Regions from separate parts of the Starkeya nomas genome, predicted to be linked through region 1. Evidence: predicted binding sites of a transcription regulator. Region 1 holds the regulator's gene; each other region holds the start of a gene.
What was found. Region 1 encodes LexA, which represses DNA repair genes until DNA is damaged. Its sites were predicted from a motif close to TGTTCNNNNTGTGTTCNG; they were not measured.
Positions count from the first base shown of each region.

Region 2: recA (recombinase RecA) is a predicted target of LexA. The motif match lies at 7,719-7,736, and genes of this name have one in related genera.
Region 3: ssb (single-stranded DNA-binding protein) is a predicted target of LexA. The motif match lies at 2,275-2,292, and genes of this name have one in related genera.

Region 1 is NZ_CACSAS010000001.1:1,461,230-1,471,319, forward strand. Features, by position in the region: gene STARVERO_RS07060 (molybdopterin molybdotransferase MoeA) at 1-157, shown strand, start outside; gene STARVERO_RS07065 (GntR family transcriptional regulator) at 282-980, shown strand; gene lexA (transcriptional repressor LexA) at 1,197-1,892, shown strand; gene STARVERO_RS07075 (ComEC/Rec2 family competence protein) at 1,886-4,420, opposite strand; gene gltX (glutamate--tRNA ligase) at 4,464-5,900, shown strand; gene gltA (citrate synthase) at 6,140-7,450, shown strand; gene lpxB (lipid-A-disaccharide synthase) at 7,577-8,758, opposite strand; gene STARVERO_RS07095 (LpxI family protein) at 8,755-9,675, opposite strand; gene lpxA (acyl-ACP--UDP-N-acetylglucosamine O-acyltransferase) at 9,650-10,090, opposite strand, start outside.
Region 2 is NZ_CACSAS010000001.1:2,438,674-2,448,763, reverse strand. Features, by position in the region: gene STARVERO_RS11935 (sugar-binding transcriptional regulator) at 1-626, shown strand, start outside; gene STARVERO_RS11930 (ABC transporter substrate-binding protein) at 881-2,200, shown strand; gene STARVERO_RS11925 (carbohydrate ABC transporter permease) at 2,386-3,258, shown strand; gene STARVERO_RS11920 (carbohydrate ABC transporter permease) at 3,261-4,091, shown strand; gene STARVERO_RS11915 (ABC transporter ATP-binding protein) at 4,102-5,100, shown strand; gene STARVERO_RS11910 (mannitol dehydrogenase family protein) at 5,214-6,650, shown strand; gene STARVERO_RS11905 (carbohydrate kinase family protein) at 6,681-7,664, shown strand; gene recA (recombinase RecA) at 7,814-8,899, shown strand; gene alaS (alanine--tRNA ligase) at 9,170-10,090, shown strand, end outside.
Region 3 is NZ_CACSAS010000001.1:1,342,989-1,353,078, reverse strand. Features, by position in the region: gene gyrA (DNA gyrase subunit A) at 1-172, opposite strand, end outside; gene STARVERO_RS06555 (MarC family protein) at 478-1,104, shown strand; gene STARVERO_RS06550 (DUF2306 domain-containing protein) at 1,114-1,512, opposite strand; gene ssb (single-stranded DNA-binding protein) at 1,540-2,097, opposite strand; gene STARVERO_RS23350 (hypothetical protein) at 2,394-2,549, shown strand; gene uvrA (excinuclease ABC subunit UvrA) at 2,633-5,536, shown strand; gene STARVERO_RS06535 (COX15/CtaA family protein) at 5,893-6,963, opposite strand; gene STARVERO_RS06530 (DUF2842 domain-containing protein) at 7,119-7,361, shown strand; gene STARVERO_RS06525 (lipopolysaccharide biosynthesis protein) at 7,371-8,876, opposite strand; tRNA gene STARVERO_RS06520 (tRNA-Pro) at 8,924-9,001, opposite strand; gene STARVERO_RS06515 (GNAT family acetyltransferase) at 9,038-9,550, opposite strand; gene STARVERO_RS06510 (nitroreductase family protein) at 9,690-10,090, shown strand, end outside.

The DNA of each region.
Region 1 (10,090 bases):
CCGCGAAGGCGACCTGCCGGTGGTGCGCCCGCTCCCCGTGCAGGACAGTTCTATGCTGCGCAACCTCGCCCGCGCCGATGTGCTGCTCGTACGCCCGCCGCACGCACCTGCCGCCAGCGCGGGCGATCCCTGCGAGATCCTGCCGCTCGAGGATTGACCGCTGCGTCCGCGGCCCTCCCCCGGGCACGCATGTCGCACACGAAGCGCTTGGTAACCGGCGGCCTGCCCTTTATGGATGCCGGAGACGGTGTCCCGCCGCCTCACCTGATTGTCTGTCGCGCATGTCGGCCTCTCGTTCTCGCCCGCCGCTCGACCCGTCTGCCGGCAATGTCCGGCGCGGGCGGCCCACGCGCGCCGAAGAACTGCGCACCCAGCTTGCCGACGAGATCACCCGCGGCCTGCTGCTTCCCGGCACCGCTCTCGACGAATCCGCGCTGGCCGCCCGCTTCGGCGTCTCGCGCACTCCAGTGCGTGAAGCCCTCCGCGAACTGACCGCTTCCGGTCTGGTCGAGACCCGTCCCCATCGTGGAGCCGTCGTCGCCCGGCCCGGCGCCGAGCGATTGCAGAACATGTTCCAGGTGATGGCGGAGCTGGAAGCACTCAGCGCGAGCCTCTGCGCGCTCCACATGACACCGCAGGAGAGGCGCGAACTCGAGGACCTGCACGCCCGGATGGGCGAGTTGATGCGCCAGGGCGACTTCGCCGCCTATCGGGAGGCGAATGAGCGCTTCCACGCCGCGATCTATGCCGGCAGCCACAATGGCTACCTCATCGAGCTCGCCATCGGCACGCGACAGCGGCTTTCGCCCTTCCGCCGTGCTCAATTCCGCGCGCTCGGCCGCCTCGCACTCTCGCACACGGAGCACGAACGGGTGACGATCGCCATCCTTCGCGGAGAACGCGAGGCCGCAGCAAACGCCATGCGCAGCCACATCGCCATCATCCAGGACGCCTACGAGCAATACGCCCAGTCTCTCTGAGTCGAGCGATTCGCGATGGCCGCGCCGGTCCGGGAGCGGCCCGCACGCGCTGCCCGCTGCACGGCATTTCCGCTCAGAACCCTTGCAAACTCTGGCCTCGGCACCACGCATCAGCCTTAGCGAACCCTTTACCCATTGTGGAACACAATAGGAACGGATAGTATTTGTTCGTGATTTGTTTCATCTCGGCGCCGGCCGATAGACGGGATCCGTTGGATGCTCACCCGCAAACAGCATGAGTTGCTCCTGTTCATCAATGAACGCCTGCAGCAGGACGGCGTGCCGCCGTCCTTCGAGGAGATGAAGGACGCGCTCGATCTGAGGTCGAAGTCGGGGATTCACCGGCTCATCACGGCGCTGGAAGAACGCGGTTTCATCCGGCGCCTGCCCAATCGGGCGCGGGCCTTGGAAGTCGTGCGCCTGCCGGAGGACGCGCAGCCGCCCAAGCCGGCCCGCCCCTTCGCGCCCAGCGTCATCGAGGGGAGCCTCGGGCGTACGCAGGCAGCGAACGAGGATGAAGATCCCCGGCATGTGGTGCCGATTCCGGTAATGGGCCGGATCGCCGCCGGCACACCGATCTCGGCCATTCAATCGCGCGACCACACGATCAGCATGCCCCCGGAAATGCTGGCGGGCGGCGAGCATTTTGCGCTGGAAGTGCGCGGCGACTCGATGGTCGAGGCCGGCATTCTCGACGGCGATCTGGCGTTGATCCGCAAATGCGACACCGCCAACACCGGCGAAATCGTGGTGGCGCTGATCGACGATGAGGAAGCAACGCTGAAGCGCCTGCGCCGCAAGGGCGCCTCTGTGGCGCTGGAAGCTGCCAATCCAGCCTATGAAACGCGGATCTTCGGCCCCGACCGGGTACGCATCCAGGGCAAGCTGGTTGGCTTGTTCCGCCGCTACTGAGCAGCCGCGGGGTTTTCCGGCGGCACATCACTATCGACGTCGTCCGGTACCAGTACTGCATCGAGGTTGTCGAAGGCATCGGGCCGCACTGGTGGCGGATTCCGGGTTCCCGTTGAGCGGGAAGCAGACTTGATGATCATGACGCCAGGATGCTCGGAAACAGTGCCGCGGACGTCCGGCTCCCATGGTCGCGTTCCTTTGGCGGGGCGCCCCGGAATGAAGCGCTCGCCGTCATCTCCAAATAAATAGCCGGCTACGCTTGAGGTCGGATTGCGTGTATCGACCCGGATCACCGTCGCAGCACAATCCCGCGGCGGCGCGAAGGGCGTCACCAGAATGGCGGCGAGGCGGCAATCGTCCTCCAACGAGTCGCGATGGCGGGAGAGCGCAACGAGGTGCCCATCCGCCAGCGGCAGGGTGCAACCGACGGCGTCGCAGGCGGCTCTCGCGACAAGCTCCTTTTTTCCGACACGGGCGCGGTCTCCGTCCGCGTTCAGCCACTGCTCCACGGCAAAGCGATCGGAGAGCCCAGGCAGGCGATCGCCCATGACATCGAGCATGCCGTCTGGGCCCCGCACCGCGACGGTACGCGCCTGCGCGTCGACGAGAAGATCGGGCCTCGGCGCCATCGCCGCCAGCCCGACTGCGACGGCAACGCAGGCCGGCGCCAGGAGGATCAGGCGCGTGCGCGACAGGCACAGAACGACGAGTGCCAGGCTGAACAGCGCGATGCTTGCCGCGGGCATCGCCCGCACGCCCCGGTCAGCACCGGGCAGCGCCGCAACGGCATCGGATATGGCCTGCATGACGCCGAGCCCCCACCCCATCACGTGCCACGCCGGCGCATCCCAGCCGAACGGCATGAGCACCGAGCCGATCAGGCCCGCCGGCATGACGGCGAAGGAAACCACCGGCATGGCGGCGAGATTGGCCAGCAGGCTCAGCGGCGCCAGGCGCTGGAAGTGGAAGGCGGCATAGGGTGCCGTGGCGAGCCCGGCCGCCAGCGAGGCCAGCACCAGCGCCGCCACATAGCGGACCGGCATGCCAAGGCGCGGCATGCCGAGCCAGGAGCCATCCTGCGCTACGCCGGGCGGCCGAGTGACGTAGGAACCGAAGCGCTCATACGCCGCGACCAGCGCCAGCGTGGCGGCGAAGGACATCTGCGCGCCGGGATCGAGCACGGCCCAGGGCGTCAGGGCCATGACCACCAGCGCCGCCACCGCCAGCGTCCGCAATGTGAGAGCCGGGCGTCCCAGCATCACGCCCGCCAGCACCAGCAGCGTCATCACATAGGCTCTCTGGGTCGGCACTTCGACGCCCGACAGCAGCAGGTAGAAGCTCGCCGACAAGGCCGCCGGCACCGCCGCCCAGGACTTGATCGGCCACGAAAGGGCGAGCCCCGGCACAAGGGCGAGCAGCGCCCGCACGAGGAAGAACACCGTGCTGGCCACCAGCGCCATGTGCAGGCCGGAAATCGAGAGCACATGCGAGAGGCCGGAGATACGCATGCTCTCCTCGATCGGCTCGCCTACCGCGTCGCGCAGGCCGGTGACCAGCGCCACTGCTACCCCACCCTCCGGGCCGGGCAGCGCGTGGCGGATGCGCTCGGCTATGGAGTGTCTGACCTCGTCGAGCCATGTCGCAGCCCGCAGCCGCCATGGCAGGGGCCTCGGCGCCGGGCTCGCCTGCGGCCGTCCGAGCGCGAAGCCGGTGGCCCCGATCCCGTCGAACCAGATCGACCGACCAAAATCGAATCCGCCGGGATAGGCCGGCCCCGGAAGGGGGCCGAGCGAGGCGCGCAGCTTCACGTGGCTGCCGACCGACGGCGGATCACGTCCCGCGAGCGTCACACGCACGCGCTCCGGTGGATGTTCCATAGGGCGGGTGAAGCCGGTTACCGCCAGCGTGATGCGGCTGCCACGCGGGCGCTGCTCCGCAGCCTCGACAAAGCCGGCCACTTCCGCCGCATTCAACGTCTCCGCCAGCACGGGATGCGCCATGCGCTGCACCTGCAGGCTCGATACGGCGAAGCCCAGCGCAATGACGGCCAGCCATGCGAAGAGATGGAAACCGAACGGCCGCGCACGCGACCACAGCGCCAGCGCCGCGAAGGTGAATGCCGGCACCAATCCGACATAGGGCAAGGGCTCGTAGGGAGCGGCAAAATACGCCCCGGCGCCGATCGCGAAACCGATCGGCAGGAAGAGAAAGGCGCGCCGATCCTCGATTTCGTGCGCCATGGCGCCGGCGAGACGGCCCGCGAGCGCACCGAGAGGCGGCCCAAACCCCTTCCGTACGCCGGTTTGTCGTACCGATATTCCGGCGGCGAGCACCGACGCTCGGGCCCGCCGCTGCGCACCCGTTTTGCCCTCCGGTCCGTGCTGCGGCGGCACCTGCCCCTGCACGCCCTGCCCGCCCCTTTCACGCACGCGCCCGTCGTGCGGTTTCGCATTGACCCGCCCGCCGGGCAAAGCCGCGCTTTTCCCGTGTCGCGCACCTATGGTACACGCACCGTCCGCGCCCGCCATGCTTTGACGCCGCTGATGCTTCGCGGCGCGAGACGGAAGAGAAATGACCGAGACCGTCGTTACCCGCTTCGCCCCCTCGCCCACCGGCTTCCTGCACATCGGCGGGGCGCGCACCGCGCTGTTCAACTGGCTCTATTCCCGCGCCAAGGGCGGCAAGATGCTGCTGCGCATCGAGGATACGGATCGCCAGCGCTCCACGCCGGAAGCCATCGACGCCATCATCGACGGGCTGAACTGGCTCGGCATCGACTGGTCGGGCGACGTCATCTACCAGTTCGCCCGCGCCGAGCGGCATCGCGAGGCCGTCGAGCAGATGATCGCCGCTGGCCGCGCGTATCCCTGCTACGCGACCGCCGCCGAGCTCGAGGAAATGCGCGAGACGGCCCGCAAGGAAGGCCGCCCGCCGCGCTATGACGGGCGCTGGCGGGACCGCGATCCGTCCGAGGCCCCGGCCGACCGCGCGCCCGCCATCCGTCTCAAGGCGCCCACTGAGGGCGAGACCGTCATCGACGACCTCGTGCAGGGCCGCGTCGTGTTCCCGAACAAGGATCTCGACGATCTCGTGCTGCTGCGCTCGGACGGCACGCCCACCTACATGCTTTCCGTGGTGGTGGACGACCACGACATGAACGTCACCCACATCATCCGTGGCGACGATCACCTGACCAACGCCGCGCGCCAGACGCAGATCTACCATGCGCTGGGTTGGGAGGTGCCGAAGATGGCGCACATCCCGCTCATCCACGGGCCGGATGGCGCCAAGCTTTCCAAGCGACACGGTGCGCTCGGCGTCGATGCCTACCGCGCGATGGGCTACCTGCCTGCTGCGCTGCGGAATTATCTCGTGCGCCTCGGCTGGAGCCATGGCGACCAGGAGATCTTCTCCACCGAGGAGATGAGTCGCCTGTTCGACCTCGACAAGGTCGGCCGCTCCGCCGCGCGGTTCGACTTCGCGAAGCTGGAGAGTATCAACGGTCTCTACATGCGTTCGACCCCGGATGCCGAGCTCCTCGCCGCCATCGACGCGCTGCTGCCACATCTTCCAAATGGCGCCGAGATTGCCGCTGCGCTGACGCCGGAGCGTCGCGCCCAGCTTCTGGCCGCCATGCCCGGCCTCAAGGAACGCGCGAAGACGCTCGTCGAACTTATTGATAGCGCAGCGTATATCTGGAAGTCGCGTCCCCTCGATGTCGAGGAAAAGGCCCGCGCCCTGCTGACCGATGATGCCCGTCGTCTGCTGGCCGCCGCCGCCGAAAAGCTCGCCACCGTGGCCGAATGGAACGCCGCCGAGACCGAAGCGGCCGTGCGCGTCGTTGCGGAGGAGAAGGGCGTGAAGCTTGGTGCCCTAGCCCAGCCGCTGCGCGCGGCGATGACCGGAAAGACCACCTCGCCGGGCATCTTCGACGTGCTCGCCGTGCTTGGCCGGGAGGAGTCGCTCGCCCGCATCGCCGACCAGACGGGGGCCGCCGCGACGGCGTGAAGGGTCCGTCTAGCATGATGCGGCTGCGAAGGTGAAACCGACTTTCGCAGCCCCTGTCCGCCGCATTGCGGCACCGTTTTCGCTGCGCTTGCGAGGGAGGGGTGAAACCGCTACGACTTGCCTATCGGGCCGCAGCGAGACCAGCCCCCGTCTCAGGCGCATCTTGCCGAAAGGCACGGCGCGGCACCCGCAAAGACGCGATCCGTTTAACCGGTTCCACAGGTTTAGGGAGACCCCGCATGGACGCCATCGACGGCAATTCGGCGAAATCCGCCACCCTCACCATTGGCAACGAAAGCTGGGAACTCCCGATACTCAACGGCACGGTCGGTCCCGACGTCATCGACATCGGCAAGCTCTACGCCCAGACCGGCAAGTTCACCTACGACCCCGGCTTCACCTCGACCGCGTCCTGCGAAAGCCAGATCACTTATATCGACGGCGACGAAGGCATTCTCCTCTATCGCGGCTACCCCATCGAGCAGCTGGCCGAAAGCGGCGACTTCCTGGAAACCTGCTATCTGCTCCTCTACGGCGAGCTGCCGACCGCCGCCCAGAAGGCGGATTTCGACTACCGCGTCACGCGCCACACCATGGTGCATGAGCAGATGAGCCGCTTCTTCCACGGCTTCCGCCGCGACGCGCACCCCATGTCGGTCATGGTGGCCTCGGTCGGTGCACTCTCGGCCTTCTACCACGACTCGACGGACATCTCGGATCCCCAGCAGCGGATGATCGCCTCGATCCGCATGATCGCGAAGATGCCGACGCTGGCCGCCATGGCCTACAAGTACTCGATCGGCCAGCCCTTCGTTTATCCGAAGAACGACCTCGACTACGCCTCGAACTTCCTGCGCATGTGCTTCTCTGTGCCCTGCGAGGAATACAAGGCCAACCCGATCCTCTCCCGCGCGATCGACCGCATCTTCATCCTGCACGCCGACCACGAGCAGAACGCCTCGACCTCGACCGTGCGCCTCGCCGGCTCCTCCGGCGCAAACCCATTCGCCTGTATCGCCGCCGGCATCGCCTGCCTGTGGGGTCCGGCGCATGGTGGCGCCAACGAGGCAGCGCTCAAGATGCTCGGCGAAATCGGCTCGGTGGAACGGATCCCCGAATACATCAAGCGCGCCAAGGACAAGAACGATCCGTTCCGCCTGATGGGCTTCGGCCATCGCGTCTACAAGAACTACGACCCGCGCGCCAAGATCATGCAGAAGACCTGCCATGAGGTGCTCGGGGAGCTCGGCATCAAGGATGATCCGCTGCTCGACATCGCCGTCGAGCTGGAGCGCATCGCGCTTCAGGACGAGTATTTCGTCGAGCGCAAGCTCTACCCGAACATCGACTTCTATTCGGGCATTACGCTGCGCGCGCTCGGCTTCCCCACTTCCATGTTCACCGTGCTGTTCGCCCTCGCCCGCACCGTGGGTTGGATCGGCCAGTGGAAGGAAATGATCGAGGATCCGGGCCAGCGCATCGGCCGCCCGCGCCAGCTCTACACCGGCGCCACGCATCGCGACTACGTGCCGATCGCCCGCCGCAAGTGAGCCTTTCCCGGACAAGCGCCGGTTTCTGAAACGAAAGCCCCGCCTTCCAGTCCTGGAAGGCGGGGTTTTTCATTTGAGGTCAGGCGGCTTTCCGCGCCTGCCAATCCGTCCATGCCGGCCGGCACCTCACGCTACGGGGCGAAAGGAAAGGCCAAGCGTCTCGAGCACCGTCCGGGCGGCGCGCCGGCTCGGCGGTTCGCCTCCCTCGCCCAGCATGGCGTCGAGCCGTTTGAAGGCGGCGAGTTGGGATTCCCGCTCATCGCCTCCCTCGATCAGCCGAGCGAGTTGAGCCGCCATGGCGGGCGGATCGATGTACCATTGCAGATATTCCGGCACCGCCGGCTCGCCGAGGATCAGATTCGGCAAGATGGCCGTCTTCACCTTGATGATGTACGGCGCGATGCGCCCCTCCAGCCACGGCACGCGATAGGCGGCGACCGTCGGTATGCCGGCCAGCGCCAGCTCCAGCGTCACCGTGCCGGACGCGGCGAGCGCCGCCCGGGCGCTGCGGAACGCCGCCAGCTTCTCGTTCTCGTCGACGACGATGCGCGGCTTCACCGGCCAGGCCGCGACCATTTCCTCGACCTGTTGCCGGCGACGCGGAAGAGTAGGCAGCACCAGTTCGAAGGCAGGAACATGGGAGCGAAGCAGCCCCAGCACCTCGCCGAAGGTGGCGCCGAGCCGCGCGAGCTCGGCACGCCGGCTTCCCGGAAGCACCAGCAGAACCGGTGGCTTGGCTGCCCGGCGCGCGGCCTCCTCCGCATTCGGTCGCAACCGCTCCAGGTCGCCGAGCAGCGGATGGCCGGCATAGGTGGTCGGTGGTCCGCCAAGCGCGTGCATCGCCTCCGGCTCGAAGGGCAGCAGGGCCAGCACCCGATCGAAGTCCGGAGCCATCGCCTTCGCGCGGCCGGGCCGCCAGACCCACACGGTCGGGGCGACGTATTTCACGATCGGCAGTTTCGGCAGCCGGGCGCGGACCTTGTGCGCGACGCGGTGGGTGAAGTCCGGCGCGTCGACCATCACGAGAACGTCCGGCGGCGTCGCGACGATGGCTTCCGCCGTCTCACGCATGCGGCGCAGGATACGCGGCAGGCCGCCGATCACCTGGGCGAAGCCCATGGCGGTGATGTCTTCCATGGGAAAGAGGCTGGCGAGCCCCTGCGCCTGCATGCGCGCGCCGCCGACGCCGCGAAAACGCACCTCACCGAGATGCAGCGCCTTCAGCTCCGCCATAAGGCCAGCAGCGAGCGCGTCACCCGATTCCTCGCCGGCCACGATGAAGACATCCAGCGGCTTGTCCGTGGTCATGCCTCGCCTGCCCCGTCGCGCTCGAAGGCGTAGATGAAGATACCGGCCCTATCGGCCGCGCGCACCAGCGCGTCGACATCGGCGACGATGACGCCACCGGCTTCGACGGCGATGCCGGCAAGCCCCGCCCGCGCCGCGCCGTCCACCGTGCGCACGCCGAGGGAGGGCAGATCGAGCCGGCGATCCTGCCCGGCCTTGGGCCGCTTCACCAGTACGCCACACCGCGGCGGCGCCTTGATACGGCCATTGGCGCGCAGTTCCGCCACGCGCGCGAGCATGAGATCCGTGCCCTCCGCCGCTTCCACGGCGACCACATGCCGGTTCATCACCACCAGCCCCTGGCCAATGTCCAGCGGCCCGGTGACGGCAAGCGCCTGGCGACCGAGTGCGATGTCCTCCATCTGCTCGGCGGCAGGGGCGAGAGAGCCGAGTTGCCCCGCTGGGATGAGGATCTCCGGCGCAATCTCGTGCGCCCCGACGAGGCGGAAACCGGATTCCTCGAAGAGGCGCCCGAGGCTGGTCAGCAGGTGGTCGTCACCGCCGCGCAACATGCGGAACACCTGCGGCAGCAGCGTCAGCGTGGTCCAGTCGAAGCGGATGTCGCGGATGCGCGGGCGCAGCACATTGCCGATGAACACCACATCCCGGCAACCGAGACGCCGCATCTCGCTCTTGAGCCTGCCGAAACGACCGATGTGGATCCATACATGCGGCCACGCCTCCACGGACGCATCCGCAAAGCCGCGCACGGGAAACAAAACCACCTCTCGCCCCGCACGCCGGGCCGCCTCTGCGACCGCCAGCGGAAACGCGCCGCCACCACAGATGATGGCTAGCGGCGCGCCGGCGGGCGCCGCCGCTCCATCCGGCAGCGCGTGGGGTGGTGTCGGCTCAGGCCGCTTCAGGCTCGACGACATGGTCGGCCGCGTCGATGGGCACGGTCAGGCGCCGCTTGCCGGCGCTGCGGACGAAGTCGACGACGTGCATCACATGGGCTTCGTCGGCAAAATGCTCCGCCACGCGATCCGTGCGCTCGGCCAGCGTGCCCCCGCTATAGAACAGCTCGCGATAGGCGGCGCGGAGCGCATGGATCTGCGGGCGCGTGAAGCCGCGTCGCTTCAGCCCGATGATGTTGAGCCCGCCCAGCCCCGGGCGCCCCTCCACCATCGCCCCGAAGGGGATGAGGTCATGGCGAACGCCGCACATGCCGCCCACGATGCACTGGTCGCCGATCCGTACGAACTGGTGCACGGCGGAAAGGCCGCCAATGAAAACGTTCTCGCCGACCGTTACGTGGCCGGCAAGCGTCGCGTTGTTGGCGAACACGGCGCG
Region 2 (10,090 bases), 980 kb from region 1:
GGGAACCGCGTTCGCTGGTCATCGCGCTCGGCACCGGGCGGGCACTGCGCGGCATGGTCGAGGCGCTGGCGCCGGTCGAGGCGCCGCAGCACCGGCTCGTCTCGCTGCTCGGCAACATCGCGCCGGACGGCTCCGCCTCCTATTTCGAGGTCATCATGCGGCTGGCCGAGAAGGTCCACGCGCCGCATTATCCGATGCCGGTGCCGGTGATGGCGGACACGCCCTCGGAGAATGCGGTCCTCCAGTCGCTCGGTGCGGTGCGCAAGGTCCGCGAGCTGGCGCAGGAGGCCGACGTGACCTTCGTCGGCATCGGCCAGATGACCGACGACGCGCCGCTGCTGACCGACGGCTTCCTCACCCCGGGCGAGTTGCGTGAGATCCAGGCGGTCGGGGCGGCCGGCGAGATCGCCGGCTGGATCTTCGACGGGGAGGGGCGCTACCTCGACCTGGCGATCAACCAGCGGATGACCGGCGTGCGGGTGCCGCCGACTGGCCCGGACCGCCCGGTGATCGCGATCGCCGCCGGCGAGGTGAAGATCGCCGCCGCCGCGGCGGCGCTGAAATCCGGCATCATCAACGGGCTGGTGACCGACGAGCCGACGGCCATCGGCATTCTCGCGCGCTGAGGCGCCGCCGGGCGGGCCGTTCCCGCCCTGATGGGCAACACCATTCACATACAAGCGCGCAAGCCCCTCGTACCGCCCTCCGGGCGCGTGCGCGGCCTTGCCGTGGAAGCGTTTCCCCCTAGCTCAGAACGGGCATGGACAGCCGCCGGTCTCTCGCGTCCGCAGCATGGAAGGGGGTTGACGGGCGTCAGGGTCACGTGAATATTTGCCCACAAGGCGATGAAATGCTCAATTCGCCGCAAGGGAGGAGAGTCATGACCGTTACGTTCCGCGCCCTCGTGGGCGCGTCGATGATGCTTGCCTTCGCCGGCACCGCATCGGCCCAGACGACCATCACCGTCGCGACGGTGAACAACGGCGACATGATCCGCATGCAGCGCCTCATGTCGGACTTCTACGCCAAGCATCCCGACATCAAGGTCAACTGGGTGACGCTGGAAGAGAACGTGCTGCGCCAGCGCGTGACCACCGACATCGCCTCGAAGGGCGGCCAGTACGACGTGCTGACCATCGGCAACTACGAGGTGCCGATCTGGGCCAAGCAGAACTGGCTGCTGGCGCTCGACAATCTCGGCGCCGACTACCAGCAGGACGACCTGCTGCCGCAGGTGGCCCAGAGCCTCACCGTCGACGGCAAGCTCTATGCGGTGCCGTTCTACGCCGAGAGCTCGATGCTGATGTACCGCACCGACCTGCTGGAGAAGGCCGGTCTCAAGATGCCGGAGAACCCCGACTGGGACTTCATCACCGACGCGGCGGCCAAGATGACCGACAAGAGCGCCGGCGTTTACGGCATCTGCCTGCGCGGCAAGGCCGGCTGGGGCGAGAACATGGCGTTCCTCACCTCCATGGTGAATTCCATGGGCGGAAGCTGGTTCGACATGCAGTGGAAGCCGCAGTTCGACCAGCCCGAGTGGAAGGCGACGCTCGACACCTACCTGAAGCTGATGTCGAACTACGGCCCGCCCGGCGCCTCCTCCAACGGCTTCAACGAGAACCTCGCGCTGTTCCAGACCGGCAAGTGCGGCATGTGGATCGACGCTACCGTCGCCGCTTCCTTCATCTCCGATCCGAAGGAGTCGAAGGTCGCCGACAAGGTCGGCTTTGCGCCGGCGCCGACCCGTGCGGGCGGCAAGAACCACGGCAACTGGCTGTGGTCGTGGAACCTCGCCATTCCCGCCACCTCGACCAAGGCGGACGCGGCCAAGACCTTCGTGGCCTGGGCGACCTCGCCCGAATACACCAAGCTGGTGGCCGAGAAGGAAGGCGTCGCCAACGTGCCGCCCGGCACGCGGACCTCGCTCTACAAGAATCCCGACTATCTGAAGGTCGCACCCTTCGCCGAGATGACGCTGAAGGCGATCGAATCCGCCAACACCGCGCACCCCTCGGAGAAGCAGGTGCCCTATACGGGCGGCCAGTTCGTCGCGATCCCGGAGTTCCAGGCGATCGGCACGGCCGTCGGCCAGCAGTTCTCGGCCGCCGTCGCCGGCAAGTCCAAGGCGGAGCAGGCGCTCACCGCCGCGCAGGCGCTGACCGTCCGTGAAATGACCCGCGCCGGCTATCCGAAGTAGGCGTTCGCATTCCCGTCCACCGGCGCCATCGCGCGCCGGCGGGCCGAGCTGCCGCGGTCCGGGAATTCCCGCCCCCGTGCCGCGGCAGGCCGGCAGACGAGACCAGCCCGCGTCCGTCGCGGTCTCACTTTTGCGCACCACCCGCGGGGCCCGCCCGCGAGCGGCACCAGCCAAGGTATCCGTCCATGGCGACGCAAGCCTCACGCACTGCAGGCCGGCTCATGCTGTCCCCGGCGGTCATCCTGCTGTTCCTGTGGATGATCGTGCCGCTGGCGATGACCGTCTACTTCTCCTTCCTGCGCTTCAACCTGCTGATGCCGGGCACGGAGGAGTTCACGGGCTTCGAGAACTATCTCTACTTCTTCACCGATCCGTCCTTCTGGCCGGCGCTGATCAACACGCTGACCCTCGTGCTCGGCGTGCTGGTGATCACGGTGGTCGGCGGGGTGGCGCTGGCGGTGCTGCTGGACCAGCCGATGTGGGGGCAGGGGATCGTCCGCATCCTCGTCATCGCGCCGTTCTTCATCATGCCCAGCGTCTCGGCGCTGGTGTGGAAGAACATGCTGATGAACCCGGTGAACGGGCTCTTCGCCTCCATGGCGCGCGGGCTCGGGCTGGAGCCCTTCGACTTCTTCGCCGAGGCACCGCTCGCCTCCATCATCGCCATCGTCGCCTGGCAATGGCTGCCCTTCGCCACGCTGATCCTGCTCACCGCGCTGCAGAGTCTCGACCAGGAGCAGATGGAGGCGGCGGAGATGGACGGGGCCGGCTGGTTCTGGCGCTTCCTCCACTTGACCATCCCGCACCTGATGCGCTCGATCACCGTCGTCGTGCTGATCCAGACGATCTTCCTGCTCTCCGTCTTCGCCGAGATACTGGTGACGACCAATGGCGGGCCCGGCACGGCGTCCACCACGCTCACCTTCCTCGTCTACATGCAGTCCATGCTGCAGTTCGACGTGGGGCTGGGCTCCGCCGGCGGCATCGTCGCCGTCATCCTCGCCAACATCGTCGCGATCTTCCTCATGCGGATGATCGGCCGGAACCTGGAGGCCTGACCATGGCGCGCGAGGTTTCGAAAGGCCGCAAGGCCGCCGTCACGGCTCTCGCCTGGGGCATCGGGCTGCTGATCTTCTTCCCGATCCTCTGGACGGTGCTGACCTCCTTCAAGACCGAGGCCGAGGCGATCGCCTCGCCGCCCTCGTTCCTGTTCTTCGACTGGACGCTGGAGAACTACGAGACGGTGAACGAGCGCTCCGACTACCTCGTCCATTTCTGGAACTCGGTGGTGATCGCGCTCGGCTCGACGCTGGTCGGGCTCCTGGTCGCGGTCCCGGCCGCCTGGTCCATGGCCTTCGTGCCGGGAAAGCGGACCAAGGACGTGCTGATGTGGATGCTCTCCACCAAGATGATGCCGGCGGTCGGCGTGCTGGTGCCGATCTACCTGCTGGCGCGCGACACCGGCCTGCTCGACACCAAGCTCGGCCTCGTCATCGTGCTGACGCTGGTGAACCTGCCGATCATCGTCTGGATGCTCTACACCTACTTCAAGGAGATCCCCGGCGAGATCCTCGAGGCCGCGCGCATGGACGGCGCCTCGCTGAGCTCCGAGATTCTCTACGTGCTGACGCCCATGGCGGTGCCGGGCATCGCGTCCACCCTGCTGCTCAACGTCATCCTCGCGTGGAACGAGAGCTTCTGGACGCTGAACCTCACCGCGGCCAACGCCGCGCCGCTGACCGCCTTCATCGCCAGCTATTCGAGCCCCGAGGGGCTCTTCTACGCCAAGCTCTCGGCGGCCAGCACCATGGCGATCGCGCCGATCCTCATCCTCGGCTGGTTCAGCCAGAAGCAACTCGTCCGCGGCCTGACCTTCGGCGCCGTGAAGTAGGGGGAAACCAATGGGCGAAATCGTCCTGTCCCAGGTGAAGAAGTCGTTCGGCGGCGTCTCCATCATCCAGGGGATCGACCTGCGCATCGCCGACGGCGAGTTCGTGGTCTTCGTCGGCCCGTCCGGCTGCGGCAAGTCCACGCTGCTGCGCCTCATCGCCGGGCTGGAGGATGTTTCCTCCGGCAATATCTCCATCGACGGGCGCGACGCGACCGACCTGCCGCCGGCCCGGCGCGGCCTCGCCATGGTGTTCCAGAGCTACGCGCTCTACCCGCATATGAGCGTGCGCAAGAACATCGCCTTTCCCCTGCGCATGGCCGGCGTTCCCGCCGCCGAGCAGGAGCGCAAGGTGGAGGCGGCGGCCAGGGTGCTGAACCTGACGCCCTATCTCGACCGCAAGCCGAGCCAGCTCTCCGGCGGCCAGCGCCAGCGCGTCGCCATCGGCCGCGCCATCGTGCGCGAGCCGGCGGCCTTCCTGTTCGACGAGCCGCTGTCCAATCTCGACGCGGCGCTGCGCGTCTCGATGCGGCAGGAGATCTCCGAACTGCACCAGTCGCTCAAGACGACGATGATCTACGTCACCCACGACCAGGTGGAGGCCATGACCATGGCCGACAAGATCGTGGTGCTGAACGCCGGCCGGATCGAGCAGGTCGGCAGCCCGCTGGAGCTCTACCGGCGGCCGGCCAACCTCTTCGTCGCCGGCTTCATCGGCAGCCCGAAGATGAACTTCATCGAGGGGACGGAGGCGGCGAAGCACGGCGCCCATACGCTCGGCATCCGGCCGGAACATATCGACATCGCCGCCGCCGGCCCGTGGAAGGGCAGGGTGGGGCTCTGCGAGCATCTGGGCTCCGACACCTTCCTGAAGGTGGATGTCGAGGGCGTCGGGCAGATCAACGTCCGCGCCAGCGGCGAGGTGGCGCTCGCCTTCGGCGACACGGTCGGCCTCGCCCCCCAGCCGGACAAGCTCCACCGCTTCGACGAGGCGGGCAACGCCGCGACGTGACGCGGTGACGTGACACGGGAGGGCGCGGCCCGGCCGTCCCTCCCATTCCCGAGATCGACCCCTGCGTCGCCCGGCGCCCCGGCGCGGACGGCGACAACCCGAATGGCACGACAATGAGCAGCCCCGCCGTATCGCTTCCTTCCTATGACCGCTCGACGCTGACGCCGGGCATCGTCCATATCGGGCTGGGCAATTTCCACCGCGCCCATCAGGCCGTCTATCTCGACGACCTGTTCGCGCTCGGCGAGGGCCATGACTGGGCGATCATCGGCGCCGGGGTGCGGCCGGCGGACGCGCGCATGCGCGAGGCGCTTCTGGCGCAGGACTGCCTGTCGACCGTCATCGAGCTCGATCCGGCCGGCCGTCGGGCGCGGCGGGTCGGCGCGATGATCGACTTCCTGCCGGTGGAGACCGGCAACGCCACGCTGATCGCCGCCATGGCGAAGCCGGAAATCCGCATCGTCAGCCTGACCGTGACCGAGGGCGGCTACTTCATGGACCCGGCGGGCCGGCTCGACACCGGCGCGGCGGAGATCGCCGCCGACGCGGCCAATCCCTCCGCACCTGGCACCGCGTTCGGCGCCATCCTTGCCGCGCTGAAGGCCCGCCGCGCCGCCGGCATCGCGCCCTTCACGGTGATGTCCTGCGACAACCTGCCGGGCAACGGCAGTGTGACCCGCCAGGTGGTCATCGGCCTTGCCCGGCTGTTCGACCCGGAGCTGGCGGCATGGGTCGACGCCCATGTCGCCTTCCCGAACGGGATGGTCGACCGCATCACCCCCGCGACGGGCGAGCGCGAGCGGGCCATGGCCGCCGCCTTCGGCATCGCCGATCCGGTGCCCGTGACCTGCGAGCCGTTCCGTCAGTGGGTGCTGGAAGACCGCTTCCCGGCCGGCCGCCCGGCGCTGGAGAAGGTGGGCGTGGTGTTCACCGATCACGTCCATGCCTATGAGACGATGAAGATCCGCATCCTCAACGGCGGCCACGCGATCATCGCCTATCCCGGCGGGCTGATGGACATCGATCTCGTCCACGAGGCGATGGAGGAGCCGCTGATCGTGGCCTTCCTCGACCGGCTGGAGCGCGAGGAGATCATCCCGATCGTGCCGCCCGTGCCGGACACCGACCTCGGCGACTACTATCGCGTGATCCGCGCCCGCTTCTCCAATCCCGAGGTGGCGGACACGGTGCGGCGCCTGTGCCTCGACGGCTCCAACCGGCAGCCGAAATTCATCGTGCCCTCGATCCGCGACAACCGCGCCACGGGGAGGCTTCCCAAGGGGCTGATCCTCGCCTCGGCGCTGTGGTGCCGCTATTGCGCGGGCGTGACCGACAGCGGCGCGGCCATCGCCCCGAACGACCCGAACTGGGACGAACTCTCGGCGCGGGCGCGGGCGGCCAAGGCCGATCCTTCGGTGTGGTTCGGCATGCAGGATGTCTATGGTAATCTCGGAGAGGATGTGGAAGTGGTGGCGGCCTTCTCCGCGGCGCTCGACGCGCTGTGGAGCCGTGGTACGCGGGCCGTGCTGACCGACTATCTCGCCGGCTGAGCCTCCCTTCATTCCAGGACGGTGATTCCCATGCCCGCTTCGTCTTCGCCCCGCTCGCCGGCGCTTCTGTGCGCGGGAGAGGCGCTGATCGACATGGTGCCGCGCGACACGCCGGAAGGACGGGCCTTCCTGCCGCTGCCCGGCGGGGCGGTGTTCAACACCGCCATAGCCGCCGCCCGCCTCGGCACCCCCACGCTGTTCTGGTACGGCCTCTCGACCGACCTGTTCGGCGACCAGCTGCGCGCCGCCCTCGACGCCGCCGGCGTCGATACCCGCCTGTGCCGTCCGGTCGACCGGCCCACCACGCTCGCCTTCGTCACCCTGGTCGAGGGCCAGGCGCGCTATCTCTTCCTCGACGAGAACACCGCCGGCCGCCTGCTCGCCCCGGATGACGTGCCCGAGGTGCCGGAGGAGGTGGGGGCGCTGTTCCTCGGCGGCATCAGCCTGGTCGGCGAGCCGGTCGGCAGCGCGATGGAAGCGCTGGCGGCCCGGGTGGCGGCGGACGGCCGGGGGCGGTTGATCATGCTCGACCCGAACATCCGCCCCGGCTTCATCCGCGACGAAGCGGCCTATCGCGCCCGCATCGACCGCCTCATCCGCCTCAGCCATGTGGTGAAGCTCTCCGACGAGGACCTGTTCTGGCTGACCGGGCCGGGCGACCTCGCCACCCAGGCGCGCCGGGTGCAGGCGCTGGGCCCGCGTCTGGTGCTGGTGACGCTGGGCGCCCGCGGCGCGCGCGCCTTCGGCCGCGACGCGCAGGGGGGCGACATCGAGGTGTCCGTGGCGGCGCCGGCCGTCACCGTGGCGGATACGGTGGGGGCGGGGGACACCTTCAACGCCGGCTTCCTGTCGGCGCTGGCGGAGGCCGGCGCGCTGGCCCCGGATCGGCTGGCGGCGCTGCCGCCCGCGACGCTGCAGGCCGCGCTCGCCTTCGCCGCCCGCGCCGCCGCCGTCTCCGTCACCCGCGCGGGCGCCAACCCGCCCTGGCGTAGCGAGATCCTCGAAGGGGAGTGAGGGGTGGGGCGGCGCGGGCCGATCGCACCGGAAACCGCCTCGAAGGAACTTGATGAGAACATATTGCGAACATCGAACAAACCGGGTACAACTGCACCAACTTATCCGAAACCCTATTCATCCTCTTGCGTGCAGCCCGGAGCCCGGCGATGACTCAAGCGACTCTGCGACTCGTTGAAGGATCTTCCATGGACAAGGCCAAGGCGCTCGACGCCGCGCTTTCCCAGATCGAGCGCCATTTCGGCAAGGGCTCGATCATGCGGCTGGGCAAGAACGAGCGGATCATGGAGATCGAGACGGTCTCCACGGGTTCGCTCGGTCTCGACATCGCGCTCGGCATCGGCGGCCTGCCGCGCGGGCGCATCGTCGAGATCTTCGGGCCGGAATCCTCGGGCAAGACCACGCTGGCGCTGCACACCATCGCCGAGGCGCAGAAGAAGGGCGGGGTGTGCGCCTTCATCGACGCCGAACACGCGCTCGACCCGATCTATGCCCGCAAGCTGGGCGTCGACCTCGACAATCTGCTGATCTCCCAGCCGGACGCTGGCGAGCAGGCGCTGGAGATCGCCGACACGCTGGTGCGCTCGGGCGCGGTGGACGTGCTGGTGGTCGATTCGGTCGCCGCGCTGACCCCGCGTGCCGAACTCGACGGTGAGATGGGCGACAATCAGCCCGGTATGCAGGCGCGGCTGATGAGCCAGGCGTTGCGCAAGCTGACCGCCTCGATCAACCGCTCCCACACCATGGTGATCTTCATCAACCAGATCCGCATGAAGATCGGCGTGATGTATGGCAGCCCGGAGACCACCACGGGCGGCAACGCGCTGAAGTTCTATTCCTCGGTCCGTCTCGACATCCGCCGTATCGGCGCGATCAAGGAGCGCGACGAGGTGGTGGGCAACCAGACCCGCGTGAAGGTGGTGAAGAACAAGCTGGCGCCGCCCTTCAAGCAGGTCGAGTTCGACATCATGTATGGCGAGGGCGTCTCCAAGATGGGCGAGCTCATCGATCTCGGCATCAAGGCCGGGGTGGTGGAGAAGTCGGGCGCGTGGTTCTCCTATGACAGCCAGCGGCTCGGCCAAGGGCGCGAGAACGCCAAGAACTTCCTGCGCCAGAACCCGGAGGTCGCCGGTCGCATCGAGGCGACGATCCGCCAGAATGCCGGCCTGATCGCCGAGCAGATTCTCGCCGGTGCCGAGGGCGGCGAGGAGGACGAGGGCGACGCCGAGGGTTGAGGCGTCGTCTCCTCCCGGTTTCCCGACGGCGTGTTCTGGCCGGTGGGAGTGAAGCCGGCGCGCTTCTCGCAGGGCGCCGGTTCGGGTTCCGGGAAGGGTGTTGCATGGCGCGCCGCGGCCCAGCGGGGCCGGGTTCCGGAGGGGCCGAGGACAGTGCTGTCGCGCTTTCTGGACAAGGTGTTGGCGCGTCGTTAGAACCGTTGCGCCCGCGCCGTCTTGTGCGGGCCGGTGCCACCGGCGCCGAATGTGTCATCGGCGGATCCGGGTTCAATGAGCGGCGTTAACGAGATACGTGCGACCTTCCTCGACTACTTTGCGAAGAATGGTCATCAAGTGGTTGAATCATCGCCACTTGTTCCGCGCAACGACCCGACGTTGATGTTCACCAATGCCGGCATGGTGCAGTTCAAGAACGTCTTCACCGGCATCGAGAAGCGCCCCTATTCGCGCGCCGCGACCTCGCAGAAATGCGTGCGTGCCGGCGGCAAGCACAACGACCTCGATAATGTCGGTTACACGGCGCGACACCACACCTTCTTCGAGATGCTCGGCAACTTCTCCTTCGGCGACTATTTCAAGGAGAACGCCATCGAGTTCGCGTGGAACCTGATCACCCGCGAATTCGAGCTGCCGGTCGATAAGCTCATGGTCACCGTCTACCATGAGGACGACGAGGCCTTCTCGCTCTGGAAGCGCATCGCCGGCCTGCCCGATTCCAAGATCGTGCGCATCGCGACCTCCGACAATTTCTGGCAGATGGGCGACACCGGGCCGTGCGGCCCGTGCTCGGAGATCTTCTACGACCACGGTTCCCACATTCCCGGTGGCCCGCCCGGCTCGCCCGATGCCGATGGTGACCGCTTCATCGAGATCTGGAACCTCGTCTTCATGCAGTTCGAGCAGCTGCCGGGCGGCGAGCGCGTCGTGCTGCCACGGCCGTCGATCGACACCGGCATGGGGCTGGAGCGCATCTCGGCGGTGCTCCAGGGCACGCACGACAATTACGAGATCGACCTCATGCGCGCCCTCACCGGCGCGGTCGAGGAACTGACCGACGTGCCGGCGGACGGTCCGCAAAAGGCGAGCCACCGCGTCATCGCCGATCATCTGCGCGCCTCGACCTTCCTCGTCGCCGACGGCGTGCTGCCCTCCAATGAGGGGCGCGGCTACGTCCTGCGCCGGATCATGCGC
Region 3 (10,090 bases), 120 kb from region 1:
GGATGCGGCGATGCACCGGCTTCAGGCCGTCGCGCACGTCCGGCAGGGCGCGGGAGACGATCACGCTCATCGCGTAATCGAGATAGCTGCGCGACAGTTCTTCGGTGATCGAGACGGGCCGGATATCCGAAGGGCCGCCGCCCTCCGGCTTGATCGTATCGGAATCGGACAAGGAAACGACTTTCCGTGGTTGCGGAACAGGTGCACCTGTGTAGCCGATTCCGGTCGGAAGCGCCAGTCGGACGGCTTTTTCGGCGCCCTTAAAATCCGTTTAAAATCAAAGGATTGCGGGCAAGTTTCCACAACGTCGCTGGATCGTGGCGGAAGCATGGCGCCGGCGCCTCGCAAAGGGGCGGAAAAGCATGGTCCACGCGCCCGCTGGTGGGCCAGCGCCGGGTCGGAGGAAAGCCCCCTTGGCAGCCATGGCGCGGCGCGGTCTTATAGGGCGCGGACGGGCTTTCGGGGGCGGGCAGGATCGTGCTGGACTACGTTTTCTCGGCCGCGGTGACGATGCTGGTCGTCATCGACCCCATCGGCCTCGCGCCGCTGTTCCTTGCTGTGACCACCGATCTGACGGGCGAAGAGCGCCGGCTGGTGGCGTGGCGGTCCTCGGCCATCGCGCTCGCCATCCTCGTCGTCTTCGGCCTTGTCGGTGCGCCGCTGCTGGCGGCGCTGGGCATCACCCTGCCCGCCTTCCGCATGGCCGGCGGGCTGCTGTTGTTCACGATCTCCTTCGAGATGGTGTTCGGGCGCCGCACGGAGCGCAAGTTCGACGCTTCCGAGGTGGCCCAGCGCGAGAAGCTGCTGCGCACGCTGGCGGTGTTCCCGCTCGCCATACCGCTGATGGCGGGCCCCGGCGCCATCACCGCCATGCTGCTGCTCGCCGGCGAGGCGAAGGGCGATCCGGTGCGGCTGCTGGCGCTGCTCGTGATCACCCTGCTGGTGGTGGCGAGCTGTCTCGCGGTCTTCCGCGCGGCGGAGCGGATGGACCGCCTGCTCGGTGTCACCGGTAACGTCATCCTCTCGCGCCTTCTCGGCATCGTGCTGGCGGCGCTGGCGGTGCAGTTCGTGATCGACGGAATCCGCGCCGCCTTCCTCGCCTGATCGGTCGGCTCAATTGCCGAACAGCACCTGATGCATGATGCGGCCCGGCCAGAGGGTGAACAGCCCGGCCAGCACCAACCCGCCGAGGAACAGGCCCTGCATGCCCGCCGCGTGACGGGCGACGTCGTGGCGATGCGCGCGGAACAGCGCCCGCGGCAGCGCCCAGACGACGTAGAGCGAGAGAAGATGGATGGGCCCGAACGGCCCGAACCAGCGCATCTCGTGGATCCAGAAGGACGAGAGCGCGACCGTCGCCATCAGCGCCGCCCACAGCCAGCCGAGGCCGCGGTGCGGCAGCGTACCCTTGGGTGCGGCGAGTTGAACCGCTCCCAACGCCAGCGCCGCGAGGGCGGCGAAGGCATGGATGCGGATCGCCAGCGAGGCGTCGAGCAGCGGGGCGAGGGTCACGGGGCCCTGCGCGTCAGTCCCGGAACGTCAGAACGGGATCTCGTCGTCGAGGTCGCCGCCGCCACCTCCGCCGAACTTGCCGCCGCTGCTGCCACCACCCACGGCCGCCGCCGGCTTGCGGTCGCCGCCGAAGGAGCGCCCACCACCCGAGCCACCACCGAAGTTCCCGCCACCGGAGCCGAAATCGCTGCCGCCGGCGCCGTACTCGTCACCCCCTTCGGAGGATCCGCCGCTACGGCTGTCGAGAATGGTCAGCTCGCCGCGGAACGGACGCAGCACGACCTCGGTGAAGTAGCGCTCGGCGCCCGACTGGTCGGTGGCCTTGCGGGTTTCGAGCTGGCCCTCGATGTAAACTTTGGTGCCCTTGCGCAGATACTGCTCGGCCACGCGCAGCAGGTTCTCGTTGAAGATCACCACGCTGTGCCACTCGGTGCGCTCCTTGCGCTCGCCGGTCGCCTTGTCGCGCCAGGTCTCGGAGGTGGCGATGCGCAGGTTGCAGACCCGCCCGCCATTCTGGAACGTGCGCACCTCCGGATCGCGGCCGAGATTGCCGATCAGGATCACCTTGTTGACGCTGCCCGCCATCTTGTCCTCCGAAACAGTGGGACGCCCGCCGTGGCGCGCGCTTGCATAAGGGAACGCATCTTAAACCAGCCGCCGCCGGCCCGCGCCCCGCGCCGGGACCCTTGTCCACACCTTGCGCCGCGCGGCCTTCCACCCCGTACGCCCGGGAGAAAACGCCGGAACATCCAGTACAGCGATCGTTCTTGTTATGTTCCTAGCATTATGGTTAGGGTGGTGCAAGTGAACGAGTCGCGCATTGCACAGCGCGGGAGCGAGACTATGTTAGCGTTGCGTTCTCAAGGGAGCTTCGTCCCATCATGACCCAGTTGCGCAACCGTCCGCGCGCCCGCGCCATCGCCATCCGCGCCGAGGAAGCCCGTCAGGCGCTCGTCCGCCGCGCCATTCTCGCCGTAGCCGGCGGGATGATCGCGGCGGCCGGTCTCGCGGCGGCGCTGCACGGCGTCGGGGGCTGACTCCTCGCCGGGACGGGCGCCGCCCCGGAGATGCACCACCCGGCGTAGCCGCCCGTTAAAAACACCGGCGAGAAGAGTTCGGAATGAAGGACCGCGTGGATTTGCCGCGCCGCGACGCCCGTTCGATCACGATACGTGGCGCGCGCGAGCACAATCTGAAGAATGTCGACCTCGAGATCCCGCGCGACAGCCTGGTGGTGTTCACCGGGCTTTCCGGTTCGGGCAAGTCGTCGCTCGCCTTCGATACCATCTATGCCGAGGGGCAGCGACGCTATGTCGAGAGCCTGTCGGCCTATGCGCGGCAATTCCTGGAGATGATGCAGAAGCCGGACGTCGACCAGATCGACGGCCTGTCGCCGGCCATCTCCATCGAGCAGAAGACCACCTCGAAGAATCCGCGCTCGACCGTCGGCACGGTGACCGAGATCTACGACTATATGCGCCTGCTCTGGGCGCGCGTCGGCGTGCCCTATTCGCCCGCCACCGGGCTGCCGATCGAGAGCCAGACGGTCAGCCAGATGGTGGACCGCGTGCTGGCCCTGCCGGAGAAGACGCGGCTCTATCTGCTTGCCCCCGTGGTGCGCGGGCGAAAGGGCGAATACCGCAAGGAGCTCGCGGAATTCCAGAAGAAGGGCTTCCAGCGCGTCAAGGTGAATGGCGAGTTCTACGAGATCGCCGACGCGCCGGCGCTCGACAAGAAATTCAAGCACGACATCGACGTGGTGGTGGACCGGCTCGTGGTGCGGCCGGACATCGCCAGCCGCCTCGCGGATTCCTTCGAGACCGCGCTCGGCCTCGCCGACGGCATCGCCGTGATCGAGTTCGCCGACGAGAAGGAAGAGAATGGCGAGCCGCGCCGCATCGTCTTCTCGGAGAAGTTCGCCTGCCCGGTCTCCGGCTTCACCATCCCCGAGATCGAGCCGCGGCTGTTCTCCTTCAACAACCCGTTCGGCGCCTGCCCGGTCTGCGATGGCCTCGGCCATGAAAGCAAGATCGACCCGGACCTCGTGGTGCCGGAGAAGTCGCGCACGCTGAAGCAGGGCGCCATAGCGCCCTGGGCGAAGTCGACCTCGCCCTATTACGGCCAGACGCTCGACGCGCTCGCCCGCCACTACGGCTTCAAGCTTACGTTGGCGTGGTCGGAGCTGCCGGAGAAAGTGCGGGACGTGATCCTGCATGGCTCGGGCGCGGAGACCATCCGCTTCGTCTATGACGACGGCATGCGTGCCTATGAGACGGTGAAGACCTTCGAGGGCATCGTCACCAACCTGGAGCGCCGCTGGCGCGAGACCGAGAGCGACTGGGCGCGCGAGGAGATCGGCAAGTATTTTTCCGCCGTGCCCTGCGCTGCCTGCAACGGTTACCGGCTCAAGCCCGAGGCGCTGGCGGTGAAGATCGCCGGCCGGCACATCGGGCAGGCGGCGGAGCTTTCGGTGCGGCATGCCCTCGACTGGTTCGCCGCCCTGCCCGGCCAGCTCACCGAAAAGCAGAACGAGATCGCGGTACGCATCCTCAAGGAGATCCGCGAGCGGCTTGCCTTCCTGCTCGATGTCGGTCTCGACTATCTCACGCTCGCCCGGGCATCCGGCACGCTGTCGGGCGGCGAGAGCCAGCGCATCCGCCTCGCCTCGCAGATCGGCTCAGGGCTGACCGGCGTGCTCTACGTGCTGGACGAGCCGTCCATCGGCCTGCACCAGCGCGACAATGAGCGACTGCTCGGTACGCTGAAGCGGTTGCGCGACCTCGGCAACACGGTGGTGGTGGTCGAGCATGATGAGGACGCCATCCTCGCCGCGGACTACGTGGTCGATGTCGGTCCCGGCGCCGGTGTGCATGGCGGGCGGATCGTCGCCCAGGGGACGCCGCCGGAGATCCTCGCCAACCCGAACTCCCTCACCGGAAAATACCTTACCGGCGAGATGACCGTGCCGGTGCCCAAGCGGCGCAAGCCGAACCCGAAGCGGATGCTTCGCGTGGTCAATGCGCGGGGCAACAACCTGAAGAACGTCACGGCATCGATCCCGCTGGGCCTGTTCACGGCCGTCACCGGCGTGTCGGGTGGCGGCAAGTCGACCCTGCTGATCGACACGCTCTACAAGGCGGTGGCGCGCCGGCTGAACGGTGCCTCCGAACCGCCCGCCCCCCATGACGGCATCGAGGGGCTGGAACATCTCGACAAGGTGATCGACATCGACCAGTCGCCGATCGGACGCACCCCGCGCTCGAACCCGGCGACCTATACCGGCGCCTTCACGCCGATCCGCGAATGGTTCTCCGGCCTGCCCGAGGCCAAGGCGCGCGGCTACGGGCCGGGGCGCTTCTCCTTCAACGTGAAGGGCGGGCGCTGCGAGGCGTGCCAGGGCGACGGCGTCATCAAGATCGAGATGCACTTCCTGCCCGACGTCTACGTCACCTGCGATGTCTGCAAGGGCAAGCGCTACAACCGCGAGACGCTGGAGGTCACCTTCAAGAACAAGTCCATCGCCGACGTGCTCGACATGACGGTCGACGAGGGGGCGGAGTTCTTCAAGGCGGTGCCGGCGGTGCGCGAGAAGCTGGAGACGCTCTCGCGTGTTGGCCTCGGCTACATCCATGTCGGCCAGCAGGCGAACACACTGTCGGGCGGCGAGGCGCAGCGCGTGAAGCTCTCCAAGGAGCTGTCGCGCCGGGCCACCGGGCGCACGCTCTACATCCTCGACGAGCCGACCACCGGCCTGCATTTCCACGACGTCGCCAAGCTGCTGGAAGTGCTGCACGAACTGGTCGAGCAGGGCAACACGGTGGTGGTGATCGAGCACAATCTCGAGGTCATCAAGACCGCCGACTGGGTGATCGACCTCGGCCCGGAAGGCGGCGACGGCGGCGGCGAGATCGTCGCGGCGGGGCCGCCGGAAGTGATCGCCAGGAGCGAGCGTAGCCATACCGGCCGCTTCCTCTCCGAGGTGCTGGAGCGCCGGCCGATGAAACCTCGCAGCGCGGCGGAGTAGCGCGGGGCGCGTCCGTCTCCATCCCCTGAAGCGTCATCCCGGAACGGTCGCCAGGCCGTATCCGGGATCGCGTGCAGAATGGAGAGCGATCCCGGATACACGTCGGCTTTGACCGGGCTGACGTCGAGACTGGGAAGAATCCCAGAGGCTGACCCGTAATCTGCGACCGGAGTGCTTGGAGACACGTCATGGCCGGGCTTGACCCGGCCATCCACGCCTTGAGCCCCGCGGGCGCACCGGCAAAGTGGTAGATCCCCAGGCCAAGCCCGGGGATGACGGTCAAAGATGTCGCCTACCGCTTCTGAGAGCCAGGCCGAGTCGACTCCTTAGGGTGAGTATGTATCGCTCAAGGAGCGCTAGGCATCCTGCCGCAATCGCACGAGATTCACCGTCACGGCGATCAGCACGATCGTCGCGCCGAACTGGTGCGCCAGCGCGATGTCGATCGGTACCTGATAGATCAGCGTCAGGATGCCGAGTGTGGCCTGCGCCGCCACAAGGCCGAGGATGAGCAGGGCGCGACGGGCGACCATGCCGCCCACCCGCCGCGCACTGAGCCAGTGGCCGATGGCCAGCGCGAACAGCGCGTAAGCCACCAGCCGGTGGTTGAACTGCACGGTGAGGACGTTCTCGAAGAAGTTCCGCCACGCCGGCTGCTGAACGAAGAGATTGGCCATCGGCGGGACCAGATGGCCGTCCATCAGCGGCCAGGTCGTGTAGGTCAGCCCGGCGTCAAGGCCGGCGACGAGGCCGCCAAGGAAGATCTGCAGAAGCACGACGCCGAACAGGATGCGGGCATAGCCGCGCAGCCAGTCCGATGACGCTCGCCGCTCCGCCGCCGGCTTGAGCGAGGTCGCGACCGCCGCCGTGGCGGCGAGGATGATGCAGGCAAGCGTCAGATGGGTGGCAAGGCGGTACTGGCTGACGTCGACCCGGTTCACCAGCCCCGAGGCGACCATCCACCAGCCGACGGCGCCTTGCAGGCCGCCGAGCACGAACAGGCCGGAGAGCTTCCAGCCGAGCGCGCGGTCGACCAGCCCGCGCCAGAGAAAGAACAGGAAGGGCAGCAGGAACACGAAGCCGATGAGGCGGCCGAGCAGCCGATGCCCCCACTCCCACCAGAAGATGTACTTGAACTCCTCGAGGCTCATGCCCCGGTTGATCTGCTGGTATTGCGGGATCTGCCGGTACTTGTCGAACTCGGCCTGCCACGCTTCCGCGCTCAGCGGCGGCAGCGTGCCGGTCACCGGCTTCCACTCGGTGATGGAAAGACCGGATTCGGTGAGCCGCGTGGCGCCGCCCACGACCACCATCAGCACGATCAGCGCCGCGACGAACCACAGCCAGAGCCGGACCGGCCGCAATCGGTCGGCGGCGAGCGGCGCCGCGGCACCATCCTGCGATGTGGCGAGTTGATCGAGGGCCATTGCACGCGCTCCCTGCAATGACGGCCGCCAGCCCCACCGGCCGTCCCGCGCCGGGCGACTTCCTCCCGGGCGCCGCGAGCGATATAGAGGCGGGCGCCCGGGCGCAACGGGACTCTTTGTCCCGCGCGCAGGCGCCGTCCAGACGGAGTACGAGCATGACCGATCAGCGCCCTGGCATGTCCGCCCGCCTGCGCAAGTTCATCGGCACGGTGCTGATGGTGGTGCTGGTAGTGTGCTGGTCGCTCGGCGCCATGGCATTGGCGCAGGGGCGCGTCACCACCCTGCCCGGCTTCTGGCAGTTCGTCGCCTATGCGCTGCTGGGGATCGGCTGGATCGTGCCGGCGGCCTGGTTGATCCGCTGGATGCAGAAGCACGACCGCAAGCCGGACACGCTCTGAGAATCGGCGTTACGCGGCGCGTGGCAGGCTGCCGGCCTCGGTCTCCGGCGTGAAGGTCACCATGGCGATATCGCCGAACCCCTGAGCTGCCAGCGCATCGAAGGCCTGCACCGCATCGGTCGCCATGGCACCGGGGTGCGTCACCAATATCGTCGTCGGGTCGAGCGCAGCGATACGCTCGGCGCCTTCCGTCCGCCCGAGCGGCGGCGCGGCGACGACGACGTGGTCATAGGTTTGCTTGAGGGCGGTGAGGATCAACGGCAGCCGGTCGGAGGCGACGAGGCCGCTCGCCTCGCGCGCGCCGCGTCCGGGCGGGATGACGTGGCAGCGCGAGCCGTTCTCGCGGTGAATCGCGTCGGAGAAGCTGGCGACGCCGAACAGCAGGTCGGTGAGGCCCGGTGCGCGGGGATCGGCCGCCAGCGCATCCAGCGGTTCGGCCGCGACATCGAGGCAGACGATGACCACGCGCCGTTCGGCCGCGCCGGACAGCGACCGGCCGAGCGAGATGGCACAGCGGGCGATACCTTCATCCGCCGTCGCGCCGGTCACGATGACGAGGCGAGCCGCCTCGCCGCGCAGCTCGACGAGGCGCGAGAGGTCCGCGAGCTCCCGCTCGCGCGAGAAGCGCCGGAACGGCCTCGGGCTCTCCGTCTCGTCCGCATAGTCGCCGGTCGCGGCGCCGATCCAAGGCAGATGCTGCATCGTCTGCGGCGCCATTTCCGGCATGGGCACGGCACCGATCTCCTGCCCGCCAGTGGAGGCACGGCGGCGGGCGAGCGCCTGAAAGCCGAGGACGAGCAGGAAGGTGCCGATGCCGGTCGCGAGGCTGGAAATCAGCGGGGTCGGCCAGCGCGCCGACGTCGAGGGCACCGCCGAGGCGATGATTCGCACCGGCGCCGGAGACGGCGCGGTCGTCGCGCCGTTCGGGTCCATGCTGAACGGACCGCGAGTCTCGCGCAGCTCGAGGTAGTTTCTGGCGAAGGCGTTGGCGACATCGGCGGAAAGACGCGGGTCGGGCGAGGCGAAATCGACGGCGATCTGGCCATTCCCCGCGTCGCGCACGCTCAGGCCACGTTCGATCGTGCGCAGTGCCAGCGCCTCGCGCGAAGCGGGCATGGGCTCGGGCGGCGTGGCGAAGCCGGCGAGACTTACCGCGCCGGACAGCGCATTGGCCGGCTCACCCAGCGGTTTGGCGAGGCGCGCCGCGAGGTTGTGGCTTTCGATGACCTGCCGGGCGAACTCACGCGAGGAGAGCACCTGCACGCCGTCCCGACCTGCGGCGAAGCTGCGATGATCGCTCCACACACGGGCCTGCGCCGTGTAACGCGGCGTTGCGATCTGGCTGGTCGCGCCGGCAACGAGCAAGGCGGCGATGGCGGGTCCGAACAGGAGACGGCGCAGATGCCGCAACGTGCCGGTTGTCCGAATCGCATCTCCCGGCTCCACGTTCGCCTCATCGGGCGACGGCGCCACCGTGTTCACGGAGATGTCGTTCGGATCCATCATGGTGCCCATTAGGCACCGTCATGGTTTCCACCGTGTTAAAACGGAAAGAGATGGAATGGTCGGAGCGAGAGGATTTGAACCTCCGACCCCTAGTCCCCCAGACTAGTGCGCTAACCGGGCTGCGCTACGCTCCGACGCCGTGAGGCGCCGTCTCTGTAGCCATTTGCCGGTCATGATGCAAGCCGGCCGGCGTCTTTCGGGCTCTGCTTTTCCTCGTCCTTCGTATCGGGCTCGGGGCCGACCGTCTGTTCTACGGAGGCGCTCAGCCGCTGGAACAGGCCGAGCGAGACCAGCGTCACGCAGCCGGCGAGCACGAGAAGCGCGGCGTATTTCACCTCCGTCACATCATCGCGCGCGGTTTCGAAGATCAGCACGAGTGCTTCGAGGAAGATCGCGATGATGATGGTGGAGATGAATTTGGTGAGCCCGCGCCGGGCATCGCCCGCTGACCGCCGCTCGCGGCCGGCTGGCACCTCTTCCTCGAAGAAATACTTCGCCACGTCGAACAGGGCGATGGCGACGATGAGATAGCCCACCACGCCCAGCAGAGATTCGTGGAGTACCGCCGTCCCCGCCAGACTGTCGCGCAGGACCACATAGGGAGCGTAGACCAGCAGGGCCGCGGCGACGGCCATGAGGGCACAGGCGGCGATGGCGAAGACGATGCGGATGAAGAGACTCATGCAGGGCTCCACACCGGATTGCCGCTGTAAGTAGAGCGGGCCCACACAGCGGCAAGGGCGCCTCGTATCAGGTCGGGGTGTGGATTCGGCAGGACCGCCCTATGATGGGGCGACACGGGGACGCGGAGGAGCCATCGCCATGAATCATCACGCGCATGGCCATCATCCATCGGTCGACCCTCCCGCCGATGCCGGGCCGCTCGCCGTACCGACGTCGGAGGAAATGCTGGCAAGGCTCGAAGCGCGCCGCTCGGCGCCGCTGCGCGGCCTCGTCGAGCCGGGACCGACGCCGGAGGAACTGGAGCGCCTGTTGCGGCTCTCCACGCGGGTGCCGGACCATGGAAGGCTCGTTCCCTGGCGCTTCATCGTCGTCGAGGGGGATGCCCGCCGCGTGCTGGGCGAAAGGCTCGATGCCCTCTATGCCCGGCAGAATCCCGGCCTGCCGGCGGCCAAGGCGGATATGTGGACGCTCTACATGATGCGCGCGCCGCTGACGGTCGTGCTGGTCAGCCGGCCCGATGCCGCAGCCAAGGTGCCGGA